3 regions of the Streptomyces sp. NPDC092045 genome follow, and region 1 is predicted to be linked to each of the others. Evidence: riboswitches for the same ligand, from Rfam matches in the RefSeq annotation. Region 1 holds a riboswitch; each other region holds the start of a gene.
The links. A riboswitch is a leader RNA that binds a small molecule or an ion and turns the genes downstream of it on or off. The one in region 1 is predicted to bind cyclic di-AMP.
Positions count from the first base shown of each region.

Region 1 (2,250 bases):
CCGGAATTTCCGATGCCCCATCGGAATCCATGACGGCCTTTTGGCCGACGGCAGGACGGCGAAAAGCCCCGGCTCAGTACGAGCCGGGGCTTTTGCCACGCGGGGGGCCCGGGGGCCGGGGGCGCGCGGGACGCCGGGTCAGACGGCGACGCCGCGGGCGCGGAGGTAGGAGATCGGGTTGATGTCGGAGCCGTAGTCGGCGCCCGTGCGCGCCTCGAAGTGGAGGTGCGGCCCGGTCGAGTTGCCGGTCGAGCCCGAGATGCCGATCTGCTGGCCCGGCTCGACGGTCTGGCCGACGTACACCCCGATGGAGGAGAGGTGACCGTACTGGGTGTACGTGCCGTCGTGCATCCGGATGACGATGTTGTTGCCGTACGCGCCGCCCCAGCCGGCCTCGACGACGGTGCCGGAGCCGACGGAGACGACCCGGCTGCCGTAGGCCGCGTGGAAGTCGACGCCGGAGTGGCTGCCGGAGGACCAGAGCGAGCCGCCGGTCCGGTAGCCGGTGGAGACGTACGAGCCGGCGATGGGGAGCTGGAAGGAGTTCAGGCGGTGGCGCTCGGCCTCGCGGGCGGCGCGGGCCCGCTCCTCGCGGATCTCCTTGGCGCGGGCCTCGGCCTTGCGCTTCGCCTCGGCCTGGGCCTTCTGCTCGGCGACGGCCTCGAAGGCCTCGCGGTCCTGGGCGTCGGCCTGGGCGTTGAGCCGGTCGACGAGGGAGTCCTCGGCGATCACCTTGGTGAGGCCGGTGTCCTCGGGGGAGCGGTTGTCCGTGTCGGCGGCGAGCGCCGGGGATGCCAGGGTTCCGATGACTCCGGTGGTGGCGAGGGTCGCCACTCCGGCGATGCCCGCGCCGCGGCGCGCCATCCGGCTCGGACCACGATGCTTCCCGGTGGCACGGGTGAACGCCATGAAGACGTTGTTCCTTTCCTTCCTTCTCGCCTACCGGGTTAGCTGACGGGTTCGGAGCAGGAAGGTCTCCTACGGGCCCCTCCGCGCGAGGCGAAGGCGTCCGATTCACCCCAGGGACTGCGTGGGTCCCCGGCTCCCCAGGCTCGCGCCTGACGGGGACTCGGCGATGACTGTCCGGTGCCGCGGGCGCGGCGGGTGCAACTGGCGAACAGTCGCACCGACGCTATGCGGAGCCCCAGTCGATCACCAACCGAACATGCCCTTTTGTAAGACATGCCACAGACCAGATGATCACTTTGGCGCCAATACGGACAATTCACGGGGGTGTCCCCCGTGCGGTTCCCGCGCCGACGGCCGGAAGGTACCTGACGGTTCGTCACGTCGGGGTCCTTCCGGCCGCCCGGCCGGCGGTGGACCGCCGGCCGGGCAGGGGTGGGTCAGCCGGTGACGACGGTCACCTCGCCGATGCCGAGCGCCCGCACCGGCTCCGCGATCTGCGCCGCGTCGCCCACCAGGACCGTGACGAGCCGGTCCACCGGGAAGGCGCTGACCACGGCCGCGGTCGCCTCGACGGTGCCGGTCTCGGCCAGGCGCGCGTACAGCTGGGCCTGGAAGTCGTCCGGGAGGTGCTGCTCCACCTGGTCGGCGAGCGTCCCGGCGACGGAGGCGGCCGTCTCGTACTTGAGCGGCGCCACCCCCACCAGGTTCTGCACGGCGGTCTCCCGCTCGGCGTCCGTGAGCCCCTCGGCGGCCAGGGTGCGCAGCACCTTCCACAGGTCGTCCAGGGCGGGGCCGGTGGTGGGCGTGTCGACGGAGCCGCTGATGGCGAGCATCGCGGCGCCGTTCCCCTCGGCGTCCGAGCGGAGCACCTGCCCGAAGGCCCGCACGCCGTACGTGTAGCCCTTCTCCTCGCGCAGGACCCGGTCCAGACGCGAGGTCAGGGTCCCGCCGAGGCAGTACGTACCGAGGACCTGGGCCGGCCAGACGCGGGCGTGCCGGTCGGGGCCGATCCGGCCGATGAGGAGCTGGGTCTGGACGGCGCCGGGGCGGTCCACGATCACGACCCGGCCGGTGTCGTCGGCGGTGATCGGCGGCATCGGCAGCGGCTCGCCGGGCTCGCCGGTCCAGGCGCCCAGCGTCTCCGCGAGGACCTTCTCCAGGTCGATCCCGGTCAGGTCGCCGACGACCACGACGGTGGCCGTGGCGGGCCGCACGTGCGCCTCGTAGAAGGCGCGGACCGCGGCGGCGTCGATCGCCCCGACGGTCTCCTCGGTGCCCTGGCGCGGCCGGGACATCCGGGAGTCGGCCGGGAACAGCTCCCTGGAGAGCTGCTTGGCGGCG
Region 1 is NZ_JBIVSC010000006.1:112,696-114,945, reverse strand. It holds gene ACIQKA_RS18465 (M23 family metallopeptidase) at 139-909, opposite strand; cyclic di-AMP (ydaO/yuaA leader) riboswitch at 923-1,085, opposite strand; gene ACIQKA_RS18460 (M16 family metallopeptidase) at 1,347-2,250, opposite strand, start outside.

Region 2 (2,250 bases), on a different contig from region 1:
CGGCGTCACGGACAGCCATCCGCGCCTGCCCCGCCGCCTCCCCGCGGCGGTCCAGCAGGACAACGGACGCGGCATGGTCATCATCCGATCCCTGGCGGCGGGGTCCGGCGGCCGCCTCTCGGTGACCCCGACCCCGGACGGCGGCAAGACGGTCGGCATCACCCTGCCGTGGAAGGCGGCCGCGCCGGTGGTCTGCTAGGGCGTGTGTCGAAAGTCCCGCCTGCCCGGCGGCGCCCGGCAGGCACTCCCCCGTAGCCCTGCGGGCACGGGGGCACCCCCGGCCGCGTTGTCGGGATCACCCCGATGCAACAAGTATCGGGGCGACCCTCCGCCTTGCGATCGCACGCACCGGACACCGCCGGGCCTGCCCTCCGGGCAGACGGCGCTACTTTCGACACACGCCCTAGAAGGCGTCCGGCGCGCCCCCGGGCCCGTCCGGCGCGTCCCCGGGCCCCTCCGGCGTGGCGCGGCCGGGGCGGCGGGGGCGGTCCGGGTGCGGCGGCGCCGCCGCACCCCCGGCCTCCCCTCCGGCGCCCGCTCAGCGCCCGGGCGGGGTCACCGGACGCGTCCGTAGGAGACCTTCGAGGTCCAGATCTTGTCGAGCTTCACCCAGGAGCCCGTCTTGGGCGAGTGCCAGATCTTGCCGCTCCCGGCGTAGATGCCCACGTGGTAGACCTTCCCGCCGGAGTGGAAGAAGACCAGGTCCCCCTGCTGCCGGCTGCCGGCGGAGACCCGGCTCGTCTTGTTGTACTGCTGCTGCGCGGTGCGGGGCAGCGACTTGCCCGCCTGCTTGTACGCGTAGAGCGTCAGGCCCGAGCAGTCGAACCGGGAGGGTCCCGTGGCCCCGTAGCGGTAGGGCGCCCCCTTCTTGGCGGCGGCGACGCTCAGCGCCTTGTTCGCGTGTGCGGTCGCCGCCTGTGCCTCCGGTGCCGCGCCCGGCGCGAACAGCGTGCCGCCGACGGCGGCGAGGGTGAGAGCCGAGACGGCTCCGGCCCGGGACAGCAGGGACGGGACGTACATCTGCGCAGTCATGCGCAACCCTTCGTCAGCCGCCTGTGAAGGATGACCTGTCGGGTTCGGGCAGGCGAAGATGCCCGGCCGCGGCTGCGGCTTCACCCCAAGGGCCGGCCCCGCTGCGGAAACAGCGCGTACGGCCCGTACTGCTCGGGTCCTCCACTCCTGCCGATCCAATCCTGTCGACCAGGCGTCCGGGACGGCGGCAGGACTCGGCGTCCGCCCGGACCGCCCCGCCTCGGATGGCGGGGGCTTGTCGTCGGCAGGGATCTTGCCCCACAGCCTGGTCGAAATCCGAGTGGAAACGGCGTTATGTGAGAGTCCTCACGACTGATCCATTCGGGTGGACAGGATGCTTTCGTGATCGTCGGAGGTTTGGCCGACGAGCCCCGCACCAGCGAGGGAACGTCCGATTCCGCCAGATGTGTACACCCCGTGCGCAACTCGCCCGAGCCACATGTCGACTCGTCGACTCCACCGAACGGACGAGCCGTTCCGGCGGGGGCGTCGGCCGTCCGGCCCTCGACACGACATGCCGGAATGTCAACTCCGTCATGCCCGGGGGAGCGTGACCCGGCCGGCCCGCCGCTCCCCGTCCAACACCCGCAGGGCGCGCGCCAGGGTGTCCGCGTGGACCTCGCTCTCACCCCGCGCGTGCATGAGGGCCAGCGCCTCGCGCAGCTCCTCCGCGCGTCCCACCAGGGCCTGAGCCGCCCTCAGGGCCCCATAGGTATGCGTACTTCTGGATGGATTGATCTTCCCCAGGAGGTCGACGACCGCGAGGTACGCGTCGATCAGCTCGCCCTCGGCCCGCGTCAGGGCCGGCAGCGGCGGCGGCTCGGGAACCACGGTCCGCTCACCGCGCCGCGCGGCCGGCCGCGGCGCGCCGGCTCGTGATCACGTGGTCCACGAGCCCGTACTCGACCGCGGCCGGGGCGTCCAGGACCGCGAGGCGGTCGAGGTCGGCCTCGACCCGCTCGCTGCTCCGTCCGGTGTGCCCGGCGAGCAGCCCGGCCATCAGGGCGCGCTGGCGGAGCAGTTCGCGGGCATGGACGTCGAGGTCGCTCGGCCGTCCGTGCAGGGGCTCCTCCGCGGCGGGCTGCCGGAGCGTGACGCGGGCGCCGGGGAGCATCGTCCGCTTGCCCGGGGTGCCGGCGGCGAGCAGGACGGCGGCGCTGGAGGCGGCCCGGCCCAGACAGGTGGTCGCCACGTCGCAGGCGAGGGTCCGGATCGTGT
Region 2 is NZ_JBIVSC010000001.1:592,951-595,200, forward strand. It holds gene ACIQKA_RS02765 (ATP-binding protein) at 1-199, shown strand, start outside; gene ACIQKA_RS02770 (C40 family peptidase) at 556-1,032, opposite strand; cyclic di-AMP (ydaO/yuaA leader) riboswitch at 1,036-1,166, opposite strand; gene ACIQKA_RS02775 (hypothetical protein) at 1,567-1,863, opposite strand; gene ACIQKA_RS02780 (ATP-dependent Clp protease proteolytic subunit) at 1,871-2,250, opposite strand, start outside.
Region 2: linked by a shared signal. The riboswitch ahead of ACIQKA_RS02770 (C40 family peptidase) and the one ahead of ACIQKA_RS18465 (M23 family metallopeptidase) in region 1 are both predicted to bind cyclic di-AMP.

Region 3 (2,250 bases), on a different contig from region 1:
TGCCGCCGGCGGCGGTGTAGGCGTCGAGGACGGCGAAGGACTGCGCCTCGTCGGCGGTCCAGCCGAAGACGTTGCCGCCGAGGGCGAGCGGGAAGACGTGCAGGTCGGACGTGCCCAGCGTACGGAGAGAGGTCATGGGGTGATCAACGGTCTCCGCCGCCGGGCCTATTCCGCGCGGGCCCGGGCAGGGCCCCGGGATGGCCCGGGGAGGGCCCGGGGAGGGCCCGGGGGTCAGACCGTCAGGCCCTTGGAGCGCAGCCAGGCCGCCGGGTCGACGCCGTCGCCGCCGCCGGGGTGGATCTCCAGGTGGAGGTGGGCGCCGGAGACGTTGCCGGTGGCGCCGACGCGGCCGATCGTCTCGCCGGTGCCGACGGTCTGGCCGGCGCTGACCGTCATGGAGGAGAGGTGGCAGTACCAGATCTCGGTGCCGTCCTCCAGCTCCAGGACGATCCGGTAGCCGTAGGAGCCGGACCAGCCCGCCGACTTGACGGTGGCCCCGTGGACCGCCTTGAGCGGGGTGCCGGTGGGGGCCGCGAAGTCGAGGCCGGTGTGGTAGCCGGAGGACCACATCGAGCCGGACTGCATGTAGGTGGCGGTGAGGGAGTACGAGGAGAGGGGCATCGAGTAGCTGGCGGCGAGCTTGGCGAGGCGCTCGGCCTCGGCCTTCGCCCTGGCTTCCGCCTCCGCCTTGGCCTTGGCCTCCGCCTCGGCCTTCGCCTTCGCCTCGGCGGCCGCCTTCTCCGCCGCGTCGGCCTTGGCCTGCGCCTCGGCCGCGGCCTTCTCGGCCGCCGCCTTCTCCGCCGCGGCCTTCTCGGCGGCGTCGGCGGAGGCCTGCTGCTGCTCGGCCTGCTGGAGGATGCGGGCGCGCAGGGCCTCGCCCGCGTCGGCGGCGCCCGGGGCGTCCGCCGTCGACAGGCTCGCCCGCGTGACCTGCCCGGTCCGCGCGGTCCGCTCGTCGGCCTCGGTGGTGTACGCGGCGGAGGTCAGCGGGTTCGGGTTGGCGCGGTCCGCGGGGACCGTCTCCCGCTCCTCCGCGCCGGGCAGGAGGGCGCCGACGCCGGGGAGGTCGTGGGCGTCGGGCAGGTTGAGGTCGGGAAGGTCCGGGAGCGATATCGCCACCGGCGGCTTGTCCTGCGCGGTGGCGAGACCGCCCGCGCCCACGGCCGCGATGACGCCGACGCCGAGGACGGTGGAGGAACGGGCGAAGTTGGAGCGCTGCTTGACGACCCGGTGCCGGCCGCCGGAGCGGCCCTGGGCGCGGAGGGAGTCCTCGGTGGGGTTCCACTCGGTGTTCGGGACGGAGGGAGCCGCACCGCCGCCGAAGGCATCGAAGGGGGCTTCGGGGGCAGGGGTGTTGGACGCCACGGAGGCGCGCTCCTTTCCTTCCTTCTCGCCTACCGGGTTAGCTGACGGGTTCGGAGCAGGAAGGTCTCCTACGGGCCGGCCGCACGAGTGCGAAGGGCTCGATTCACCCCAAATGGTGGTTCCCCGGTTCCCTTTCGGGATTCGGCGCGTGCGCACGGTGCCGTCTCTTGCGACGGCTGGGACGACCGCGCTGCGTTATCGAACGTTAATAGACAGGGGGTCCCGATTCCAAGCCGTCCCCCGTGATCGTTCATTCAATCGGTAGGGATTCGCCCCGGTTGATGCCCCTTCAGTGAGGCGGATCTCCCGAACGGCAAAACCTCCGCAATCTGACGGTACGTCAATTGTTATCACAGGGAGACCTCTCGACTACCCCTGGTGACGGGGCCGCCGGGTCCTGCCGGACGGTTCGGTGCCGGGGGCGCCGGGGCCTACCGGACGGTTCGGCGCCGGGGGCCGTCCGGCGGTTCAGTGCCGGGGCCTGGTCGGCGGTTCAGTGCCGGGGGCCGCCCCGGGGTTCAGTACCGGAGCCCGCCCGGGGGTTCAGTGCCGGGGCCCGCTCGGCGGTTCAGCGCCGGGGGCCGCCCGGCGGCACCACCGGCATCGTCCGGCGCCGCTCCGGCTGCCCCGCCGTCGGGCGGTTCAGCGCGAGCAGCGCCATGTCGTCCGTCGCCCCGCCGCCCGTGTGGAGCCGTACGTCGTCCACGAGCGCGTCGAGCATCTCCTCGGGCCCGGGGAAGATCCGCCCGGCCAGCCGCTCCGCCGGGTCGTAGAAGACGCCCTGCGCGTTCCGCGCCTCCGAGAGGCCGTCGGTGTAGAAGAGCAGCGTCGTGCCCGGCGGGTACGGGCGCGCCTCGGCCCGGTCCGGCCACGATGCGAGGTCCC
Region 3 is NZ_JBIVSC010000005.1:461,959-464,208, reverse strand. It holds gene ACIQKA_RS17965 (aldo/keto reductase) at 1-136, opposite strand, end outside; gene ACIQKA_RS17960 (M23 family metallopeptidase) at 232-1,365, opposite strand; cyclic di-AMP (ydaO/yuaA leader) riboswitch at 1,377-1,522, opposite strand; gene ACIQKA_RS17955 (SpoIIE family protein phosphatase) at 1,934-2,250, opposite strand, start outside.
Region 3: linked by a shared signal. The riboswitch ahead of ACIQKA_RS17960 (M23 family metallopeptidase) and the one ahead of ACIQKA_RS18465 (M23 family metallopeptidase) in region 1 are both predicted to bind cyclic di-AMP.